Regions from separate parts of the Staphylococcus kloosii genome, predicted to be linked through region 2. Evidence: riboswitches for the same ligand, from Rfam matches in the RefSeq annotation. Region 2 holds a riboswitch; each other region holds the start of a gene.
What was found. A riboswitch is a leader RNA that binds a small molecule or an ion and turns the genes downstream of it on or off. The one in region 2 is predicted to bind thiamine pyrophosphate.

Region 1 (8,327 bases), 99 kb from region 2:
GGCGCTAACTTCCCATCTTGTATATCATTTACGATATCATCGATTATTTTTTTATATTTTGGTTTTGCCATAATATCAACTCTAATCTGGTTGGTTTTTTTATTTTTAACTGGATGGTTACGTAAAGTTAAAAATATTATAGCATAAGTACAAACATTAACGTCAGTTTGACTTTTCTCTAATCTAAAAGTTGCAATTCGTTAGACTGAAGTGGTTGGTTTAAGAAAGAATTTTAATTATAGGAGCGATTGAGTTATGCTACAACCTATTATTCACGGTTTTTTATTAGCGTTAGGTTTGATATTACCTTTAGGTGCTCAAAATGTATTTGTCTTCAACCAAGGCGCTAATCATAAAAGTTTAATAAAAGCAGCACCTGTTATTATTACGGCTGGTTTGTGCGATACTTTACTTATTAGTCTAGCTGTTCTCGGTGTTTCAGTAGTGCTAGTATCATTTCCAATTTTACAATTGATTGTCTATATTGTTGGTTTTATATTTTTACTTTATATGGCGTGGTCTTTATGGCATGAAGCACCTGCTAGTTTAGAACATTTCGATCCATTAAGTAGTAAAAAGCAAATTGGTTTCGCTCTATCTGTGTCGCTGTTAAATCCACACGCTATTATGGATACAATAGGCGTAATTGGCACGAACGCCGCTCTCTATTCACATGGCGACAAAGTATTATTTAGTTTGGCAACGATTGCTGTATCTTGGTTGTGGTTTATATTTTTAGCTGTAGCAGGCAAAATGTTGGGTTCTATAGATAAGACTGGAAAATATATCGTTATTGTTAATAAACTTTCTAGTTGTATCATTATAATAATTGCTATTCTTATCCTTAAAAATATAATAAAAATAATTATTCATTAAGAATATAACTAAGGGAGTTAATCCACGTACACCATGGGTTAACTCCCTTTTTAACATTGCGTATTTTGTTACAAAACTACATTTTAAGCATTTAATTTTGAATTTCTAATTGAAAAACTAAAGTAAATTATAAATCCTATGATTAACCAAACTACAAATCTAATCCAAGTCGTGACATCTAAATTCAATATTAGAAATGCACAGAAGAAAATGGAAAGAAGCGGTACTATTGGTACTAATGGACATTTAAATTTTCTATCTATATTAGGTGCTGTCTTACGTAAAATTAAAATAGATACAGATACTAATATAAATGCCGATAACGTACCGATACTTACCATCTCTGACAATGTTTCTATAGAGAAAAGTGCACCTAATAAACCAGCTGAGATACCAAATATCCACGTAGCGATAAAGGGTGTATTAGTTTTATTATTAACAATTGAAAATACTTTAGGTATGAGTCCATCTTTAGACATTGCGTAAGCAACTCTCGTTTGACCGTATAACATTACTAACATAACTGTAGTCATACCAAGAATAGCCCCTACGTCAATAACACCCGATATCCAATTTTGATTCGTGTATTTCAACACTGCCGAAATAGGATGCGCTTCATATTGAGCAAACATTTTAAACGGTACCACACCAGTCATTATTAATGACACACAAACATATAAAATTGTACAAATCACTAAAGAAATTATTATCCCTTTAGGCATAGTCTTAGCAGGGTTGATTGTTTCTTCAGCACTAGACGAAACTGCATCAAAACCTATAAATGCAAAAAATACTGTTGCTGCAGCAGCAAAAACACCTGAAAAACCATAAGGTAAAAATGGAGTTAAATTATCTGGTTTAACATAAAATATTGCCACAACAATAAACAAGAGTATTACAGCAACTTTTATGAATACCATTATATTATTTACTTTTTTCGTCTCTCTAATACCTATAGAAATAAGTGTCGTAACTAACATGACAATAATAAAAGCAGGTAAATTGAATATACCTTTTTCGTTATTAGCTGTAGTAACGCCGAGTGGTGCAGTTAGTTGTTCAGGAATATGTATACCTAATCCTACTAATAACGAATTGAAGTACCCAGACCAACCAACTGAAACAGTACTAACCCCTAACATATATTCTAGGGCTAAATCCCAACCAATAATAAAAGCGAAAATCTCACCTAACGTTGTGTAGGTATACGTATACGCCGAACCAGAAATCGGCACCATAGAAGCGAATTCTGCATAACATAAAGCTGTAAATAAACATGCTAAAGCTGCAATGACAAATGATAACATCAGGCCTGGTCCTGCTTTTAAAGCACCCGTCCCTGTTAAAACAAAGATACCCGTTCCTATAATCGCCCCTATACCTAAGAAAACTAAATCAAAGGTATTCATACTCTTTTTTAATTTCGTATGTTTTTGCGAAATTACTGTAGTGATATCCTTTTTTCTTAATATATTCATAGTTGTTGTTCCTTTCTTGCTGTGAAATTAATCTATTTATATGAATAAATATCTCGATATAATAAGCTGAATATTCCGACAATTATATATATATATTTTACATCTATGGTTTTCTGCAAACCGCTAATTTATTTTAAAATAAACAACGTAACAATTACTAAAATACCGAGATATCTAAACCATATTATTAAATTATATCGATAGTAAGAAGCTTTATTTTTACTAAATCAGAATATATATTTACTTCTTTCATAAATTCATATTACAACTAAGCACTTTATTTTTTGGCTATAAATGTAGTTTGAAAACTTAATATAGGCGCATTTACCTTTTAGTAACCTACCATCAATATAAAAGAGTCTAGCGATAATATAATATCCTAGACTCTTGTTGAGCATCGTATTTATGACTCACCATCTACAAATTAAGATGAGCTATAGTAAATTCATTCTTTGACCATCACCTAGTGTAATGACAAATGATCACGCAACGTCGTAGTCGTATAGTCGTGACGGTATAAGTTACGTTTTTGCAATTCCGGCACAATATATTCTACGAAATCTTCTAAACTTTCCGGTAACGTAGGTGGCATTAAATTAAATCCATCGGCCACCCCATCATTAAACCAATGTTCCATCTCATCCACGATTTGTTCAGGTGTTCCTATTAACGTTAAATGTCCGCCACCAGCACTAATATATCCTAATAATTCACGTACAGTCGGTTGTTTTTCTTCAATAATAGCTAATATCGTTTCATAACGTCCAATAGGTCCTTCAAATTCATGTACAGAAGGTAACGCTGGCACAGGTTCATCTAATGGCCATGCTGAACAATCTTGTTGAACGAAAAAGCTTAATTGTTTCAATGCTTTTGCTATTGGCATCTGCTTATCTAAATATGCTTTTTTGGCTAATGCTTCTTCATAAGTACGCCCAACATAAGTTACTAAACCTGGAAAAACTTTAACGTAATCTTGTCTATTCATTTCCTCTAACTGGGCATCTAACTTTTGGCGATAATTACGCGCTTGTGCTAAATTCCAAGATACTGAATAGACGGCATCTGCATATTTAGCGGCAAGTGCAATGCCTTGTTTCGAAGCACCTGCTTGCATTGCCACCGGTTTACCTTGCGGACTTTGAGGCGTCGTCAATGGTCCTTGCACATGATAATGCGTGCCCGAATGATCAATCGGTTTAATTTGTTGTGCATCAATCAGTTCACCTGTAGCACGATTATATACTAATGCTTTCTCATCCCATGACACCATCAATTTATTCATCACTTGCGCAAATTCATCTGCCTTCCCGTAACGTTCTGAATGATTAGGCAATTTCGCCATACTATGATTCATCGCTTCTAAATCTGTCATCGAAGTCACTAAGTTCCATCCTACACGACTGCTCGTAATATGATCTAAACTTAAAAGTTGTCTTGCCACTGTAAATGGATTAGCAAAACTACTCGAAATTGTAGCGACTAAACCTACATGCTTGGTTACTTGAGAAATAGCAGTTAAATTAATTAAAGGATCGTACCAAAATGATGGCATATCACTATTATCAGAAACTTGTAATGCTTGATTATCTGCAAAGAATACAGCATCAAAATAACCTTTTTCAGCAAGTTGTGCTAACGACTGATAATACGCAATATCACCAATGCGCTCAACTAAAGAATCTTCCATTAACCATGCACCAGAATGATGACCACAACCAATTAACAGCACTCCAATATGAAGTTGACGTTTATCCATAAAATATACTCCTTTACCTCACTATGTTTTAGTTCATTGTTAAGCCACCATCGACAGTGTAATTTTGACCGGTAATACCGCGTGCATTATCTGAAGCTAAAAAGGCAACCATATGCGCAACATCTTCTGGTGTTGTCACTTGGCGTAACGGCGTCGTTTGCGCAATAATATCAAACACTTCAGGCGTTGTAACAGCACTCGCGTCAGTTGTTTTTAATAATCCTCCTGAAACGACATTTGCCGTAATGCCATATTGACCTAATTCAGCCGCTATGTTGCGAGTAAAGCCAATTAATCCAGCCTTCGCCGTCGTATATTGGTGATAAGGTACGACTGGGTTTTGGTATAGGTTCGTGCCAATACTAATAATACTACCTTGTTTACGCTCTTTAAATTGTGGCACGACACTTTGAGTAACATTAAATGCAGCTTTTAACGTCCCATCTATTTGTTGTTGATAATCTTCCCATGTTAATTCAGTAAATGATTGTTGCGCAGTGGGATCAAATTTAAAATCTACGAGCGCATTGTTTACTACCACATCAATTTGACCAAAATGTTTAGTTCCTTGTGCAATCATTTTATCTACCGCTTCACGTTGAGTTACATCAGCTTGAATAGCAATCGCGTTATCAGAGCCCAATTCTGCCACTAAATCTTGTGCCGCTTGTTCACTATGACAGTAATTAATAATTACCTGCTGACCTTGCTCCACTAATGTTTTAACGATTGTTGCTCCTAAACCTTTACTACTGCCTGTTACTAAAATCACTTTCGACATAATATTTCACTCCTATAGTTTGATTTATAATTAAAATTTGCCACGCCAACGTGTCTTTGTAGTGTCAAAACAACAAAAACGCGACCTCCGAATATGGAAGCCGCGTCAAAAAATATCTTTATATATAATAAAGCACCAGTGCTTAAATTACAGTTTGACGAACACACTTCCCTACGCTAGTTCCAACTAGATCAGGTTCAAAGGGTTTGAGGACATCCTCATCTCAGTGCAAAAATGACACCCCTAGTGGTTATTTAATTATTACTTTAAATGTATGTTCTTCGTTACATAATGTCAAGTTGCCTCTGTCATACTTATAAATTTACAATATACCTATCATTTTATAATTTTGTTAAAACAAAACTCTTTAGATTATAAGTTTTTATTATTATGAACTATTAAAACTTTTACATCAATTTTACACTGTGTTATATTCTATGTAAGGGCTTACATATTCGAAAGGAGGCAGTCTTCCTATGAGAACTTGTGATGTTATGCAATGAAAATTATTACAGCAAAAGAATTAAAAAATTTAGTAAAAAGTCATGACACCATTGCCCTTTCAGCATTGTCAGTAGGTAATTTACCAGTAGAAATACTGAAGCATCTTATTGACTATTATGATGAAACTCAACAACTAGACAACTTAACAATTATGATTGCTAATGATATTAGTGATTACGTTGGAGACGGCGTCGATTTAGACGCATTTATTAAACGTAATATGATAAAACGTTTAATATCAAGCATTATAGTAGCCTCACCCGCTACAATCTCAGCAATAAAAAATAATGAACTAGAAGCCTACTTTTTACCTCAAGGCGTGATGACGACGAATTATCGTAATCAAACTTTCGCCAGTCCAGGTACAATAACGACGATAGGCTTACATACAACGGTAGACCCTAGATATACGGGTGGTAAGGCAAATGATCGCACGAGTGAGGACTTAGTACAATTAACGGAAGTAAATGGTAAAGAATACTTACTTTACCAATTTCCTGAAGTTGATGTAGCCCTGTTACGAGGAACTTACGCAGATCGACAAGGTAACATTTATATGGATCATGAGGCACATCTTAGCGAAGCATATAGTGTTGCTGCTGCAGCACATAGAAATAACGGTAAAGTGATTGTACAAGTTAAAGCCGTTGTTGAAGATGGTAGCTTTAAACCAACAGATGTATTTATACCTAGCGCCTTAGTAGACTATGTTATGGTAAACGACAATCCACGTTACCATAAACAAGTTGTTCAAACGTATTATGACCCTGCGTTATCAGGACATTATAAAGTGTTAGAAATGCCTGGACCATACATTAAAATGAGTTCACGCAAAGTCATCTTACGACGGGCGGCACAATTTTTAACAAGTGGCGATATGGTCAGCATTGGATTTGGTATAAATAATGAATTATCTAATTTATTAGTCGAAGAAGATGTACGTGATTTAGTACATCTCAATATCGATACGGGCGTCTTTGATGGTTATATCGGTAGCAATGACTACTTGAGTATGCACTACAATTTAAGCGCACGTATGCGTCACGAAATGACATGGGATTTTATTTATAACGGTGGACTAGACATTGCATATTTGAGCTTTGCTGAAATAGACCAACAAGGTAATGTAAACGTCTCTTCATATGGTAATAAATTAAATGGCTGCGGAGGCTTTATAGACATAAGCCAAACCGTCGATACCATTGTTTTTTCTGGCTCATTGGTTGTCGGGGGTCAACTAGATTGTGTACATAACAAATTAGTCATCAACGAAGAAGGTAAGGCTACTAAATTTGTAGACGAAGTTCGCAACGTAGATTTTAATGCCGAATACGCACTATCCAAAGGTCAAACTGTTTATTACGTGACTGAGCGCGCGGTATTCCAACTGACAAATTCAGGTTTGAAATTAATCGAAATCGCACCAGGTGTAGACATAGATAGAGATATATTAGCGAATATGTCATTTAAACCGATTGTTCCTGACGACATTGGTTTAATGGATGCTAGTATGTTTCAAGAACATTGGGGTAATTTACACAAGTCGTTAGGGAGCAATAGTTAACCGAATACAAGGGGGTATAAACTATGAATTTCGATTGGATTAAGACAAGAGCAATATTTGAAGAAGAGAAACCTGCAATTATAGACCCAGCTAAGGGTACTGAATGGACATACCAACAGTTAAATATACGTGCTGAGAATCTCGCTTCTCATTTATGTGAACAAGGCACAGAACGCGGCGATGTTATTGGTATATTTGCACCTAATGATGTGGCAATTCTAGATGTCTTATTTGCCTCAATAAAATCAGGGACCGTGTTCTTACCAATTAATTGGCGTTTAAATCCTGAAGAAATTGCAACCGTTGTTGAAGATTCAGGCGTAACAAAAATATTTTATGAAACAAAACACTTATCGTCACTTACTAAAATAGATGAATCTCTGTTATATATGGATATTAACGCTCAAGAATATAACGATATCGTTGATCCATCACATCATAACCGATTTGATAGCGTTGAATTGCAAGGTGATGACTTAGCATCGTTATTATATACAAGTGGTACTACGGGCGTGCCTAAAGGTGTTATGTTCTCACATGATTCATTCGTTAGTAATGGTATTAATTTAAATCATACACACCCAACCTATCCAACAGACGTTACAATCGTCGCTTTACCTATGTTCCACGTGTTTGGTTTTAATGATTTAACTTTACCAGCGCTATTTAATGGAGGCACATTAGTTTTACAGCGTTATTTCAATGCTGAAGAGCTAAACAGTCTTATGATGGAATATAAACCTGACTATATGTTGCTTATTCCAACAATGTTATATGCAATGCTTGTAGCAAAAAACTTTAACCCGGAAGCTTATCAAAGCGTGCGCTACTTAATTCAAGGTGGATCACCTCCACTACCTGCAGTACAAGCAAAATTACTAGACATGAACATTGCGCTTATTAATGGTTATGGTCTAACTGAAGCACCAATCGTTTCTGTAAATACTGTAAGCAATTCAAAAGTTAAACCTAAATCAATCGGGCATCCAGTCATCTTTACTGAAGTACGTATTTTCGATGATGATTTCAATGAAGTTGAACCAGGAGAAATTGGCGAATTAGGCGTACGTGGTAAAAACGTTACACCAGGCTATTGGAATAAGCCAGAAGCTACAGCGAAAAGTTTCCATGATAATTTCTTTTTAACTGGGGACCTCGCGACAATTGATGAAGATGGCGATGTTTATATCGTTGACCGTAAGAAAGAGATGATTATTACAGGTGGCGAAAACGTACTGCCATCAGAAGTTGAAGCGGTATTATCAGAACATCCATTGGTAGCACAATGCGTAGTTGTTGGATTTACAAGTCCAAAATATGGCGAATCCGTATCGGCTGCAGTCGTGTTAACTGAGGAAGATGATA
Region 2 (8,327 bases):
ATTGCTAATGCGTGTACTGGAGAACAAGGTATTAAAGATGCGCAAGATATGCAAAGTTGGGTGGCACAAAAATTAAACATTGTGAATAATAACGTTGGCGTTGCTTCGACAGGCGTGATAGGTGATTTCTTACCAATGGATAAAATTCAATACGGTGCCGAACATGTACTCGAAGAGCAATATAACTATGGTGAAAACTTTAATAAAGCTATATTAACTACTGATTTATTTCCAAAACATGTTGCTGTTGAAGTAGACATTGATGGCCAAAAGGTTACTATAGGTGGAACGGCAAAAGGTTCAGGCATGATCCATCCAAATATGGCTACCATGCTTGGGTTTATAACTACTGATGCAAATATAGCTTCTTCGAAGTTACAACAAGTATTAAAATCTGCGGTTGATTCTTCTTTTAATATGATTACTGTGGATGGAGATTGTAGTACAAATGACATGGTATTATTTATGGCTAATGGCCAAGTTAATCATAATGAATTAGATGAAAAGCATCCAAATTGGCAAGCTTTTGTAGCTGCAGTGAAGTATGTTTGTAACACTTTAGCTAAATCTATAGCTAAAGATGGCGAAGGTGCAACTAAATTAGTTACTTCTAAAGTGACTGGAGCAGAAAATATAGAAGAAGCACGTAAAATAGCTAAAAGTATAGTGTCTTCTAATTTAGTTAAAACGGCTATCCATGGCGAGGATGCCAATTTCGGTCGTATTGTAGCTGCGATAGGATATGCGTCAGAATTGGTTGATCCTAATGAAACCTTTGTAACGTTATGTGGTCTTCCAGTCGTTGATAAAGGCGTGTTTTTATCATTTGACGAAGAAGAGATGAAAAAGCGTTTGAGTGAAGACAATATAGCTATTAGTGCTCAAGTAGGTAAGGGTGAAGGTCAAGCGGTAGCATATGGTTGTGACTTGTCATACGATTACGTACGTATAAATGCATCGTATAGAACGTAAAGGAGAATCTTTATGAGTTATATAGTGATAAAAATTGGCGGTAGTACATTAACGAATTTAGATGATTCAATTATTGACGATATTTATAAATTAAAAGAACAAGGTTATAAACCGATTATCGTTCATGGTGGTGGACCATTTATCAATGAGGCATTGAGTCATTATAACGTTGAACCTGAATTTAAAGATGGTTTAAGAGTGACATCAGAGCAAGTGTTAGATGTTACTTGCCAAACATTGATTGGAAAAGTTAATCCTCAGATTGTAACTAAGTTAAACAAAAAAGGTCGAAGTGCAATAGGAATAAATGGTATGGATGCACAATTTTTCGATATTGAACCACTTGATAAAAAGTATGGTTTTGTAGGAACACCTACATTTATCAATACAGAATTATTGAGTCACTTAACTGCTCATTATATTCCTGTGATTGCGTCTATTGGTTTAAAACAAGGAACTACGCAACAATATAATATTAATGCTGATACATTAGCGTATAAAGTAGCAGAAGCGTTAGCTGCTCCGTTATATATATTAAGCGATATTCCTGGCGTCTTAATAGAAGATCAAGTGCAACATTCTCTTTGTGAAAATGATATAAAAAGATATATTGCAGAAAATCATATATATGGTGGCATGATACCTAAAGTACAAGATGCAGTATTAGCCATTAATAATGGATGTACAAAGGTGATAATTGCTGCAGGTTCAGAACAGCATATTGTTCAAAAAGTGCATGAAGGTCAATCTGTTGGTACTACAATTTATTAAAAAAGAGGTTAAGTTGCGACGTCAACGCGTCAGGACTTAACCTCTTTTTGCACTATAAAGCCGTATTATTTTGTATAATTTGTTAAAAGTTCTTTATAGAAATCAATAAATTGTAAATATTTTTCTTTGCTCACACATTCATCTAATTGGTGAGGGTTTTCACCAGGGCCAAATACTAATAATGGGAAAGATTCATCTTTACTTTTTAGTAAGTTAGATGCGTCTGTTACAGCAACAGTAGGTGATGCTATAAAATCTCTATTGAATAAACGATCACCAATTGATTTAGCGGTATCGATTAATGAGTTTTTGCCTGTTGTTAATACAGGGTCTAAATCTAAATAAAGATCACTTTCTAAAGAACCACCATTTTCATTGTGTTTAGATAAAGTTTCATTGAATAATGATTTAACTTGATTGTTATCATATTCAGGAATAGTACGAATATTAAAGTCTGCAGTAGCTGTTTCAGGGACTGAGTTGACTTGTACGCCACCGTTAATTAACGTATTGCTTATTACTAAACCACTTAAAACATCTTCAACATCGTCTTTAGTAACGTTGCTTGGTAATGTTTTATTAAAGTTTGAAATTAAGTTAGAGAAATCAAATGCTTCGCCTTTAACGTCTCTAGAAATTTGTTGTGCTGCATCATCAATATCTTGAATAAATTTAAGTAATGGTGTGATTGCATTTTTACCTATAATTGGCATAGAGCTATGTGCTGATACGCCATTAGATTTAATGCGATAGTCCATTGACCCTTTATGTGCATATACGAGCATATCTTGACAAGGTTCAGCAATGACAAGTGCTTCCACGTCATCCATATAACCTTTTTCGTATAAGCTTTGAGAACCTAATTGTTCCATTTCTTCACCGGTAGTGGCTAAAAATCTAATTTTACCATTAGTTAATGCATTACTATTGTGAATATCGATAAGTGAAATTGCTAGCGCAGCTAGGCCAGATTTCATATCTGCGGCACCTCTACCATATAAAAAACCATTGTCTTCAGTTAATTTAAATGGTTCATATGACCATTGAGAACGGTCGCCTTCAGATACAACATCCATGTGACCTGAAATACCGATGACTGGTCCTTGGTCACCAATTTCAGCGATTAAATTTGCACGACGTTCATCTACTTGATCGATTGTAGACTCAATGCCGTGTTGTTGGAAAAGGTTTTGAAGATATTTACAAACCTCAAGTTCATTATCATTAACTGTGTTCATTTCCACAATATCTGATAAAATCTGTACTTTTTCTTCGTTAGAAAATGTACTCATGTTATACCACTCCTTTGACAAACTATAATAAAGTATACACCCCTCAAATTAATTTGATAAGCAAAGCGTTTTGATAATGAATTAAATTTGTTTTCACATTTAATATTATTAGTTAACTTTTGGTAAATGACAATGTCATTTTGAAAATAGAAAGGTTACATTTAATGTATCGAATAAGGTGTCTTGAACATTGTTAAATCAACTTTTTAGACGTCCAGTAGTCTTATCCAGTGTCTAAAATTTTTAAGTTGTAAAGTAGTAAAACAATGTAGTTATTAAGTAAAAGAAAGGGACTTGTCAAATGTAAGTGAATAATGTATTAATTGATTTAAGGTGTTGAGTTAGGAAAGGAAAAAATTAATGTGGAAAAATTAGTACTAGGCATTGATATTGGGACGAGCTCAATCAAGACCTTAGCAGTTAATGACAAAGGTCATATAATTGCTTCTGCGAGTTCGCCATTAACGATTCAACATGCTTATCCTGGTTATAGTGAACAACAACCCGACGAATGGTTTTCGGTAACTATTGAGACGATGCGAGAAGTTATAAATGATTTGAAGCAAACGCATTCTAAATTTGAAATAAATGGCATATCATTTTCTGGTCAAATGCATGGTTTAATTGTGTTGGACGAGGCGTACAAAGTCATTAGACCTGCCATATTGTGGAACGATACACGGTCGACTGCCCAATGTGAAGAGATTAAATCACAACTAGGTGATATTGTGTTGGGCAATCCTGTGTTAGAAGGCTTTACATTAACTAAATTAATGTGGTTAAAACAACACGAACCAGAGCATTGGTCTAAGACAAAAGTATTTTTGTTACCTAAAGACTATGTGCGCTTCAAATTAACAGATACAATCAATATGGAATTGTCCGATGCGTCGAGTACATTATTATTAGATCCAGTGACGAACAAATGGTCAGAAGATGTAGGCAGACGATTTGATATTGCGAATATTTATCCACCACTCGTTACCTCGGATACACAAGTAGGCTATTTGAAACAGTCTATTGCCGAAGAGCTAGGCATTACGAATAAAGTTGCAGTGTTTGCCGGCGGTGGTGATAATGCTTGTGGGGCTATTGGTGCAGGTGTCATTGAACCTAATCAATCGTTATGTAGCATTGGTACATCAGGCGTAATTTTATCTTGTGAAGCAAAGCAAGATGCCGTATATGGTAACAATATTCATATGTTTAAACATGCTGTAAATAATTTATCGTATGCTATGGGTGTGACGCTCTCGGCTGGTTATAGTTTGAATTGGTTTAAACGTCATTGTGGTCAACATTATTCTTTTGCTGAAATTATGTCATGTGCCGAACAATCTAAAGTTGGTGCTCAAGGACTTATATTTGCACCATACTTAACCGGTGAACGCACGCCGCATGGAGATGCCAATATTCGTGGTAGTTTTATTGGATTAAGTGGCATGCATTCATTTGGTGACATGGCTCGTGCAGTCGTCGAAGGCATTACTTATTCGTTATACGAGTCTATAGCTTATTTGCGTACGCAAGGTAAGCACATAACAGAAGTTGTAGCTATTGGTGGTGGTGCGAAAAGTGATTTCTGGTTACAATTGCAAGCTGATGTATTTAATGCGAAAGTATATAAATTAAAACATGAAGAAGGGCCATCTATGGGTGCAGCAATGATCGCTGCTACAGGTTTGAAATGGTATGATGACATCGCCTCATGTGTTGAACATTTCATCCATAAAGATAAAATATTTGAGCCCGATAAAGAACGTCATGTTGCTTACCAAAGTTATTTTGATGTATATAAAGCAGTCTATAATCAAACGCAACCTCTAACTAAAAAGTTACTTGAGTTAACTAAAGAAAATGCACATCATTAATTTACAAAGTAGTTTGCAATTTCTAAAAACTTGAGTTACATTAACGTTATTGATTCATTGATTTTCACAACACAAAAATTAACAATTTTATATAAACCACTGGAAGTGCCTTTTTAAAAGGCTGAGATCGAAATCGTCATTTCGAAATTCCCCGAACCTGATCCAGTTCATACTGGCGTAGGAAAGTGGCGTTACTTAGACGATTTTTATATTTGACTATAAACGTTATTTTTCTATCCAGAAAAATAACGTTTTTTTTATTTTATATAGAGGTGAATACCAATGTTTGTAGCTATCACGCCATACAAAATATTAAATCAGCTAGATATTGAACATTACAAATCCATTTTAGAATATTACGATCACTTAATTATACGTACCCCTATGACGACGTCTCAACTGATAGATTGGATAACAGCAGCTATTGAACATGGTATTAGTAAAGATAAATTAACTGTGCATAGTAATGTAGATGTATTTATTGCTTGCGCTATGACGTCTATCCATTTCAGTGAATATCATAGTGCACTAAAAAATTTTAAAACTCAACATCCTCAAGCAATAGTAAGCATGTCTACACACAGTGAAGAAAGTGTCATTTATGCAGAACAACAGCAATGTGATTATGTATTGTTTGGTCATGTTTTTCCTACATCGTCCAAACCACATCAAGAACCTAGGTCGCAACGCGAAATTACGCAAGTACTAAACAAAGAAATTAAAGTTATTGCGCTTGGTGGCATAAATCTTCGTACTATAGCGCAATTGCCACGAGGTTTTGCTGGCATCGCTGGTATTTCATTATTTTATAACAGTGATAACCAAACTTTACGAAAATTTATAGAGGAGTGGTCAAATTATGTTTGATGTACTCATTATCGGTTCCGGTGTGATGGGCATGTCTGTCGCGCGTAATTTAAAACATCATAAGTTGAATATAGGCATTATTGATAGAGACATTGACGGCATGCATGCTTCTTATAAGGCAGGTGGTATGTTAGGCGCGCAAAATGAGTTTTCTAAAGATAGTCCGACGTATCGCTTGGCTTTGGAATCACAGCAATATTTCAAACAGTTGAGCGACCAGCTGCTCTCGGAAGTTGGATGTGATATTGAATATAAAGAAACAGGATTGATTAAATTAGCCTATAAAGCTCAAGACAATAACAAAGTGATAGCGCAACATAACTTTTTATCACGTGTTAATCCTGATGTAAGATTGTTAGAACAACAAGAAGCGCATCGCTTAACAGGTAATAATCTTAATATTGAAGAGATCATGGCATTGTATATTCCTAATGATCACCAAATAAATGCGAATAAGTATACAAAGGCTTTGTATCAATCGTTAAAAGTGAATAACATTGAACGTATACAACATACAGAAGTATTGGCAATTAAAAAAGGCAAAGGAATATATAAAGTAATGACGAATAAAGGTGATTATTACGCTCCAAAAGTTGTCGTTGCAGGTGGTGCATGGAGTCATAAATTAGTGCAAGCACAATTAAAAGATCGTCAATTAACAGGTGTAAAAGGCGAGGTTATATTGATGGAACAAGAAGGTTTGGGTTTGCAGTCGACAATATTTATGACAAATGGTTGCTACTTAGTTCCGAAAAATAAAAATAGAGTGCTTATTGGTGCTACAAGTTATTTTGATGACTATTCGGTGGGTGTCTCACAACGTGGTGTTGATTGGTTAATTAATAGCGCTACTCATCATATACCGAAACTAAAATATGCTCGTAAATTAAAGGAATGGTCAGGCGTTCGTCCGCATATTGCCAATGAAATTCCAATTATGGACGAAGTGGACGAAGGATTATTTGTTATTACCGGTCATTATCGTAACGGCATTTTATTATCTCCAATAGTCGGTGAACTTATGAGTAAATGGATGCTAACAAATATAAAACCGCAGATATTAAATGATTTTACAGTAAAAGGATGTGTGTTAAATGGAAGTCATGATTAATGGTGACACATTTAAATTTGGTGAACAATTAACATTATTAGAATTATTGCAACAACTCGAAATAGATGAACAACGCGTTATTGTTGAACATAATAGCAAGTTAATTAAGCAAGACGCATTTGCATCACAAGTAGTTTCAGCAAATGACAAATTAGAGTTATTAGAATTCGTTGGAGGCGGTTAATATGTTTAAAATTGGACAATTTGAAATAAAATCAAGATTATTGCTAGGTACTGGTAAATTTGAAAATGAAACAATACAAACACAAGCAATTAATGCTGCAGAAACTTCGGTTTTAACTTTTGCTGTAAGAAGAATGAATTTGTATGACAAAAACTTACCTAACCCACTAGCGAATATAAATTTACAAGACTACATTACTTTCCCTAATACAGCGGGAGCAAAAACAGCAGAAGAAGCGATTAGAATTGCCGAAATAGCTAATCACGCCGGCGTATGTGACATGATTAAAGTAGAAGTAATTGGGGATGATGAAACATTATTACCTGACCCATTAGCTACGTATGAGGCATGTAAAGTGTTGTTAGAAAAAGGGTACACTGTATGTCCTTATGTATCTAATGACGTCGTATTGGCGAAACGTCTCGTAGAGTTAGGCGTACATGCGATTATGCCGTTAGCATCACCTATTGGTACCGGAAGAGGCATTAATAACCCATTAAATCTACGCTATATTATCGAAAAAGTAGACGTACCAGTCATCGTTGATGCTGGCATCGGCTCTCCTAAAGATGCATGTCATGCGATGGAACTAGGGGCCGATGGCATTTTGTTAAATACTGCTATTTCAAGCGCACAAGATCCTGTGAAAATGGCCGAAGCTATGAAATTAGGTATTCAAGCCGGTAGATTAAGTTATGAAGCGGGCAGAATACCAGTTAAATATACTGCACAAGCTTCAAGCCCTGTAGAAGGTATTGGCTTCCTATGATAACTCGCTATAATCGTCAGACCCGTTATCAACGTTTTGGCGCACCAGGTCAACAATGCTTGCAGACAATGCATGTCATGATCTTTGGTGCAGGTGCGCTTGGTAGTAACATTGCAGAGATGTTAACGCGAATGGGTGTACATGAAATTTCGGTTATTGATATGGATATCGTAGAATTAAGTAATTTACACAGACAAGCATTATATGATGAAGCAGATGCGCAACAAATGTTGCCTAAAGTTGAAGCTTTAAAAAGTAAATTAAATAAAATTAACACGACAGTCAAAATCAATATTCTATATGAAGAACTGACTGCCACAAATATTGAAAAATTATTAAGCGACTCTAATCCAGATATTGTGATGGATGGTATGGATCATTTCGAAATTAGGTATCTTATCAATGAGGCTTGTCATAAATTACAAATTCCTTGGATTTATGGTGCGGCTGTAGGGAGCAAAGGTACGGTTTACGCTATTGATTATAAAGG
Region 3 (8,327 bases), 1.2 Mb from region 2:
AGAAGATAAAATAGCTTTTTTTCTAATTAGTGCTTCCGCACGTTCTCTACGATTAGCAATTTCATCATTAGTAGTTGGTAAATTATTTTTAGCATCTATTTCTTCGATATTTAATACTTTATTACCAAATTTATTAGTTAATTTATTTGTAACTTTATTTTTAATTCCCATTTTTAATCTACTCCTTCATTTGTGCACTCAATAATTTAAATACCCTGTTTTCAATAAATTATTTAATTTGCAAGAAGATAGCTTTTAAATATTTGGAAGGTTTGTAATGTGGATGCGTTTTGAAATCTTTAGGTAATCCCATAACTTCTATTAATTCATAATCAACATCGACGTTCTCCAATGTATCTTTTATTACTTTTTTAAATGCTTTTAATGAGAATGTGCTATTGTTTGTACATAATAATAAATTACCATCTGGACCTAAAATATCTAATGCTCCTAAAATTAACTTGTCATAATCTTTAGTAACAGAAAATGTTTTCTTTTTATTTCTAGCAAAACTTGGTGGATCGATTACAATCGTATCGTAAAAGTGATCGTGACGACGTGCATAGTTAAAGAAGTCAAACGTATCCATAACATAAATATATTGAGATTTAGGGTCGATGCCATTCAAGCCAAAATTGTCTTCTGTAAGGCTACGCGAACGATTAGCTAAATCAACGCTTGTAGTACTATTTGCTTCATTAGCAGCTACTACTGAAAATGCACCCGTATAACTAAATAAATTTAAAATATCGCGTTCCTTTGAGAATTTGTCTCTTAACTTTTTACGCACTTCTTTTTGGTCTAAAAAGATACCTGTCATTAAACCATCATCTAAATTCACATTATAAAATGTATTGTTTTCTTCAATAACAATTGGAAATTCAGGCGCTTCACCTGTTACAAAACCACCCGTTAATGAATCATCTTTAAAACGCATTTTTTCATATATAGAGGTATACTCAAATACCGCTTCAATTGCTTTTAATACCAAATATCTAAACTTATATATTCCTTTTGAATACCATTGGATTAAAAGATGACCATCATAATTATCAATTGTTAAACCACCAACGCCATCTCCTTCACTGTTAAATAATCTAAATGCAGAAGTGCCATCTAAATTATAAAAATAAGTTCTTTCTTCATGTGCAATTTGGAATAAGCGCTCGAAGAAACTCGCATTTATGTCTTCATCTTTATCATAGCTTAGTACCCAACCTATACCTTTATGTTGTCTACCAACATAACAAGTCGCAATATACTCTTCTTTGTTTGTTACTAAGTAAAACAAATCCCCTTCTTTTAAATGGTCGTGAGCATAAATATCCTCTTCTTCGATTAATGGATATTGGTTGTTATATTTAGTTTCTTTTCCTCTATTTAAAGTGGCTGTTTTCATAATGTGCCGACCTTTCTTTATTTATAATTTATAGCGCTTTTTATTTTAACATGTTGATTACACTGTAGCACATCACAAATATAAATGTTTAGTCTCGTAATACTTATTAAAATGGCTATTTTGTCTCCCGTTTTTACTTTTAAACACAAAAATACAGCTTAATGGCCTCAATTACATAACCATTAAGCTGCATTAGTATAATTATTTTAATGTCTTAGTTTTATTACAAACGCTACAATAACCGCAATTAACATGATGAATAAGATTGGAGTAATGAATATAGATAACAACAATCCGTGAATCATAATATTGACAAATTCTGTTAGTAATTTAAAGAACAGAATACTGATCATAAATAACTGTAAATAATAAAATTTATCGCGTAAGAAATTCGTAAGTGTAGTTAAAATGTAAATAATAATTGCAAACATGAGCAATAGTAACGTTACCCATTCGATAACATATTGTGTTTGAGAAATTTCCCATTCGCCAGACACAAATAAACTATTTCTGTTATTAAATTCAATTAGTGTAAAGAATAATAAAACTGCACCACATAATAATTCAACATATGCAGTTTTCAACCATTTTGGTTTCTTCATCCAATTTGGTACGTCATCTTCTTGAATGTCTATAATTTCTTTCCATTTGTTTATAACTTTATCTTTCTTATCGCGCATTTTTTGTAAATCAACACTTCTACGTGTTTTACGAGTAAATTCAGTTGTTCTATCTTGAAAGTTTTTCCAATGTTCTTTTGTTTGGTTTGTCATAGAATCTTTACTCATACGAGAAAGTTCTGGTTCTTCTTCACCTAATTCTTGTTTAGTAAGCGGAAGTGATCTTCTTAAAAACAAGAAATTCCATATAGACATTTGACCTAATACCCACATGATTAAAAAGAAAGTATTAATACTCAAAATATCTATTGATAAGATTTCATCGCTGTCTATACGACTATATAGAACGATTTGCGTCAATAGATAAACAATGCCATAACTAAAAATTATCCATAGATAGTGATACTTGCGGTGATTAGGATTCAATTCGTCTTTATAAACGATATATCCTATATGAATAGCGAATGGCACTATAAATAGTACTGCAAAGAAGCTATAAATTTGAGTCATTAAAATTATTGTTATTAGGAAATATAAAATACCTACTACTAAGAAGAATATTGAAATATCATAATCATATTTAGTCGTGCGATATAATGTAAAACCTAAGTAAATAACTAAAGCACCAAATAGAATAATTATAATTGCACTAACAATTGGGAAACTACCTATATAATTACTCGTTACCCTAATAATTTCACCGAAAAATGCATTGATAAAGTCCCAAACATTATGAATATGTAAATCTATCTTATCTTTGCCATTAAGTTTATTAATTAATGATAAATTAAGTAATATAATGACACTTATTAAAATAGACACTATACCAATTACATAGCTATATAATATTTCGGCGTGTTTTTTCAAAAACGACATACCATTCACCTCAAAGTTATTATATACGAACTTAAGAATCTTGTCTTTAATTAAACCGATAAATAAGTCTATAGTATGATATAAAATACACACATTAGACTTTCCACAGTTTGCTTTATTTTAAACAAACTTCAATTACTTAAGAATACCTTATTTATACGATTTCTTGCAACAATATTATAATTAATTTGTTTTAAATTTTGTGGAGGAGGTAAACACATCTGTATAACAACTTTATATAGTAAAAACCCTAAATTGAGGAGTGGTTACCTATGAGTAAAGAAGAAATGCACAAAGACTTAGCTGAACAAGCAAAAAACGCTGAAAATGAATTAAAAGACAAAAACGAAAACAGTACTGATAATCACGAAGAAACGATGAAAAATATTCAAGACTTATACGAATAAGGATGTAATGAGATAAATTTTCATTTACAACCTTGACAAACGACATTAAAAGGCATACATTAAGGTTAAATTAAAACTTAATATACGCACTAGGGGTGTTTTGTAACTGAGATGAGGATTACCTCAAACCCTTTGAACCTGATCTAGATGAGACTAGCGTAGGAAAGTGTACAATTATAATTATTAATTTATTAATGTTTTTGTATAATTATGCCTATAATTACGCACAACTTCTAGTGAGGTTGTGCGTTTTTTTATGGAGGAATGTTATATGTCAAAAGGTTTAAAACTATCAGAAATACTCGTTACGATACTTATTGCTATCGTCTTTTCAATTATTTATAATATTTGGAATTTCGTTTATAAAGCATTTCAAGTATCTGGTCTTCATATAGAAGAAATTACTTATGGTGCTTGGTTTATGGCTGCAGTAGTAGCTTATCTTATTATTCCAAAAGCCGGTATTGCTTTATTAGCTGAATTTGCAGCTGGTGCTGGTGAAACTATTATTATGGGTCGTTTCGATATTGCTACAATGATTTACGCATTTGTACAAGGGTTAGCATGTGAAATTATATTTGCTATTTTTAGATATAAATCTCGCAAAGCTATCGTTGCCATTTTAGCTGGTTTATTAACTGCAATTTCAACATTACCATTAGACTTTGCTTATGGTTACCTAGCATCACTTACAAGCTGGAACTTAATACTATATATTGTTTTTCGTTTATTAGGCGGCATATTAGTTGCCGGACTACTCTCTTATTATATAGTTAAGGCGCTCGATCAAACAGGTGTTACTAGATTATTTAGACCCTCATCAAAAGAAGATTACGATAATTTATAAGGAGCGTTGCACGTGTTAGTAGCAAAAAATTTACGCCTAAAATACCCAAACGCCAACAAAAAGATTTTTGATGGGTTAGATATAACGATAAAGGATCAAGAAAAAGTCCTATTATTAGGTCCATCAGGTTCAGGGAAAAGTACACTATTGAATGTACTTAGCGGTATAGTACCTGACTTGATAGAACTGCCCCTAAAATATGATCAACTAGATAGAGATTTAAATAGTGGTGTTATTTTTCAAGACCCTGACACCCAATTTTGTATGCCAAAAGTCTATGAAGAATTAGCTTTTATTTTAGAAAACAGACAAGTTCCTACAGATCAAATGGATGAAGAGATATTAAAAGCATTGCAATCTGTTGGTTTGTCTGTTGATAAAGATCAGTATGTAAATCAATTAAGTGGAGGCATGAAACAAAAATTAGCAATTGCAGAAACGTTATTACAAAATGCCAATACCTTATTTCTAGATGAACCTACTGCTATGTTAGACGTTGAAGCGACCGAAGCACTTTGGTCTAAAATTAAATCATTATGGACTAATCAAACAGTGCTTATTGTCGAACATAAAGTAGCTCATATATGGGAACACATAGATAGAGTAATTTTATTCGATTATGATGGAAATATTATTGCAGATGAACAACCACACACCATATTAACTAACTATGAACATCTACTAACTGAATATGGTGTGTGGCACCCTAAAGCTTGGGATTATGCACCTAAACCTATCACACAGCCTACTTTAGAAAAGTCAGACTATCAACTTCGTATAGAACAATGCACGATAAAAAGAGACAAAAGAGCGTTGATTAAAGTCAATGAATTAACGATAAATCAAGGTGAGTGGATTACAATCACCGGAGCTAATGGTAGTGGAAAAACTTCCCTACTAGAATCTTTAATGCAACTTATTCAATATGAAGGGAAAATGTATTTTAACAATAAACTTATCCGCAAGATAAAAGATGTTGCACACCATGCCTTTTTAGTTTATCAAAATCCAGAATTACAATTTATTACTAATTCTGTTTACAATGAAATATATGTTCAATATTCAAACTATAGCGATACTGAAGCGCAACAAAAAACAGAAGCTATGTTACAAGAACTAAATTTAACCGAAGTCAAACATCAACACCCCTTTGAACTTTCTGTAGGACAAAAAAGACGTTTAAGTGTTGCTACTGCATTAAGTTCAGAAGCTGAAATTATCTTATTAGATGAACCTACTTTTGGTTTAGATAGTCATAATACGTTTAATCTTATCAAATTATTTCAACAGCGTATTAGCAAAGGTCAAACTATAATTATGGTTACGCATGATCCCGAAATTATAAAACGCTATTCTACACGCAGAATACACGTAGAAAATAAACAACTCGTAGAAATGTTAGGTGAAGTACATGTTTGATTTATGGAAAACAAAATACACCTTCTTAGATGACGTTAATATTATTACGAAATTGGCATTATCGGTTTTATTATTTTTCTTAGTAATATTAATTCACCAATTCGATTTAATGATTTATTTAGCTTTATTAATGGTTCTATTTTTATTGTTTTTTAATGGTATTAAATTAAGAGTCACATTAATATTTATTCTCTTTACTATGATATTTAGTATAGTGTCAGCATTATTTATGATCTTTTATGGTAATGGTACGCATATGCTATTTAAACTAGGCTTTATACAAATTTCAATAGAAAGTTTAATAAGAGGTTTACATCTTTCATTAAGAACAATGACCGTGTCATTCTTTGGTTTATTGGTTGTATTCTCCTCGCAAATCGTCATGATTTTTTATAGCTTAATGCAACATTTAAAAGTTAAGCCCAAGTTTGCCTATGCTTTTATGGCAGCTGTAAGAATGGTACCACTTATGTTAAGTTCATTTGTTCAATTACGAAGAACGTTAAAAATGCGTTATCAAATGATACCTTCGAAAAATCACAAAGGATTAAACCGTTTTAAACATTTGTTAATTCCTATGCTAAGTCAAAATATTAGAAAAGCACATCAACTATCAGTAGCAATGGAGAAAAAAGGTTTTAAAGATGGACCACGAACGTATTACTATTATGTCCCTTTTTCATATAAAGATATTATTTTAATCGTCGTTATGATTGTGTTAGTAGCTTTAGCATTTATATTAGCTCATTTCATGCCTATTACTAGCATTAATGACGTACGAGTTAATAATATTTATTAAACATTCATTTAAAAAGCAAAAACGTCAATTTCTATCTTAACTAGGTAGAAATTGACGTTTATTTTTATCTTATTGCCTTATTACTTATATCATTTCTATAGAATAAGGCGTTGCTTTCTATATTTGCTATACGTTGATATGCTTGTTGTTTAGCGCTAGCAATATTTTCACCTTGTCCTACAGCTAATATAACTCTCCCACCACTTGTTACATAATTATCATTTTGTAACGTCAGACCACTTACAAAATAATTGCCATCTAAAGTGAATCCAGCGACAGTTTTGCCTTTTTCGTATGTGCCTGGGTAGCCTTTTGAAGCAAGCATAACGCCAACAAAAGCATCTTCTTTCCATTTAAATTGGATAGGTTGTTTTTGATCTAGTTCAATAATGTGTTGCATTAAGTCGCTATCCATTCGACTTAATAATACTTGCGCTTCAGGATCTCCAAAGCGTGCATTAAATTCAATGACTTTTGGACCATCTTTTGTAATAATCGCACCTATATATAGTACACCGAAAAATGAATAACCTTCCTCATGCATCGCTTTCGCAATCGGTTGCGCTATCGTTTCATTTGTTTGGCTTAAAATATCTTCACCGATATGTGGAACTGGGCAGTAAGCACCCATTCCACCTGTGTTAGGACCTTTATCGTCATCAAATGCTCGTTTATGATCTTGTGCAATGCAATCAAAAGGTACTGCATAATCACCGTTTACAAAGGTCATTAGTGAAAATTCTTCACCTTCTAAAAACGTTTCGAAAACGACAAGTTCATCTCCATTTTCATAAAATGCTTGTACTGCTTTAAGTGCTTCGTCATAATTTTGTGCAATGATAACACCTTTACCAGCAGCTAATCCATCTTTTTTTAACACAACTGGATAGTCACATTCCTCTATGTACGACAACGCTGTAGCTTTGTTATTAATTTCTTGGTAATCAGCAGTTGGAATATTGTGACGTTCCATGATTTGCTTTGCAAATGACTTTGATCCTTCGATTTGAGCAGCAACTTTATTGGGGCCAAATACTTTGATACCTTCTGCTTGTAGTTTATCTGTTAATCCTTCAGTCAATGGTTGCTCAGGTCCAATAATAGCCCAATCAATATTATTTGCCACCGCAAATTCAACGATTGTTGCATGATCATTTTCAGCTATCTCTTTATGAACTTCTGCACTATTTACCATAGCGTCATTGCCAGGAATGGCATATAAATGGCTAACTAGACTAGATTGATTGAGTTTAAAAGCAAGTACATGTTCTCTACCACCCGAACCTATTACAAGAACTTTCATTTTTTCAACCTACCTTCCATTTAATGTTTAAAGTGACGTACGCCTGTTGTTACCATTGTAATGCCATATTTATTTGCCATATCAATTGATTCTTGGTCTTTAATTGAACCACCTGGTTGAATGATTGCTTTAATACCAGATTGCGCTGCTAGTTCTACTGTATCCCCCATTGGGAAGAAGCCATCTGACACAAGTGCAACATTTTCGTTCATTTCTATCGCTCTTTCGATGGCAATTTTTGCAGAACCTACACGATTCATTTGTCCAGCACCAATACCGACAGTTTGTTTATCATTTGTTAAAATTACTGCATTACTTTTGACTGAGCCAACAACTTTCCATCCAAGTAACATAGCTTCCCACTGCGCTTCTGTAGGCGCAATTTCTGTTACAACTGACATATCTTCACGTTGTACTTTTTTATTATCTTTATCTTGAACAAGATAACCACCTGAAACTGATACAAGTTCTTGCTCATCACTATCGATATGCATACCAATTTCTAATAATCTAATATTTTTCTTTTGTCTTAAAATAGTTAAAGCTTCTTCACTATATTCAGGTGCAATGACTACTTCTAAGAAGATTTCATGCAATTTATTTGCAAGTGTGGCATCAACTTTTCTATTTAAAGCAACTATACCACCAAAAATAGAT

Region 1: it holds a riboswitch for thiamine pyrophosphate, as region 2 does, so the genes downstream of both, C7J89_RS02700 (3-oxoacyl-ACP reductase) here and C7J89_RS03105 (thiamine phosphate synthase) in region 2, are expected to answer to the same signal.
Region 3: it holds a riboswitch for thiamine pyrophosphate, as region 2 does, so the genes downstream of both, C7J89_RS10340 (ECF transporter S component) here and C7J89_RS03105 (thiamine phosphate synthase) in region 2, are expected to answer to the same signal.

The regions. Positions count from the first base shown of each region.
Region 1 covers NZ_CP027846.1:556,444-564,770, reverse strand. Annotated here, with positions in the region: gene C7J89_RS02720 (aminotransferase-like domain-containing protein) at 1-71, opposite strand, end outside; gene C7J89_RS02715 (LysE/ArgO family amino acid transporter) at 256-876, shown strand; gene C7J89_RS02710 (branched-chain amino acid transporter BcaP) at 960-2,354, opposite strand; gene C7J89_RS02705 (LLM class flavin-dependent oxidoreductase) at 2,818-4,113, opposite strand; gene C7J89_RS02700 (3-oxoacyl-ACP reductase) at 4,142-4,894, opposite strand; TPP riboswitch at 5,046-5,149, opposite strand; gene fadX (fatty acid degradation protein FadX) at 5,394-6,962, shown strand; gene fadD (long-chain-fatty-acid--CoA ligase FadD) at 6,986-8,327, shown strand, end outside.
Region 2 covers NZ_CP027846.1:655,871-664,197, forward strand. Annotated here, with positions in the region: gene argJ (bifunctional ornithine acetyltransferase/N-acetylglutamate synthase) at 1-972, shown strand, start outside; gene argB (acetylglutamate kinase) at 985-1,743, shown strand; gene C7J89_RS03095 (ArgE/DapE family deacylase) at 1,809-3,035, opposite strand; gene xylB (xylulokinase) at 3,398-4,906, shown strand; TPP riboswitch at 4,998-5,107, shown strand; gene C7J89_RS03105 (thiamine phosphate synthase) at 5,189-5,773, shown strand; gene C7J89_RS03110 (NAD(P)/FAD-dependent oxidoreductase) at 5,766-6,884, shown strand; gene thiS (sulfur carrier protein ThiS) at 6,868-7,068, shown strand; gene C7J89_RS03120 (thiazole synthase) at 7,070-7,837, shown strand; gene C7J89_RS03125 (ThiF family adenylyltransferase) at 7,837-8,327, shown strand, end outside.
Region 3 covers NZ_CP027846.1:2,086,822-2,095,148, forward strand. Annotated here, with positions in the region: gene C7J89_RS10325 (hypothetical protein) at 1-171, opposite strand, end outside; gene C7J89_RS10330 (class I SAM-dependent rRNA methyltransferase) at 230-1,399, opposite strand; gene auxA (lipoteichoic acid stability factor AuxA) at 1,606-2,895, opposite strand; gene graF (glycopeptide resistance-associated protein GraF) at 3,168-3,302, shown strand; TPP riboswitch at 3,384-3,484, shown strand; gene C7J89_RS10340 (ECF transporter S component) at 3,574-4,149, shown strand; gene C7J89_RS10345 (ABC transporter ATP-binding protein) at 4,162-5,568, shown strand; gene C7J89_RS10350 (energy-coupling factor transporter transmembrane component T family protein) at 5,561-6,367, shown strand; gene purD (phosphoribosylamine--glycine ligase) at 6,432-7,670, opposite strand; gene purH (bifunctional phosphoribosylaminoimidazolecarboxamide formyltransferase/IMP cyclohydrolase) at 7,691-8,327, opposite strand, start outside.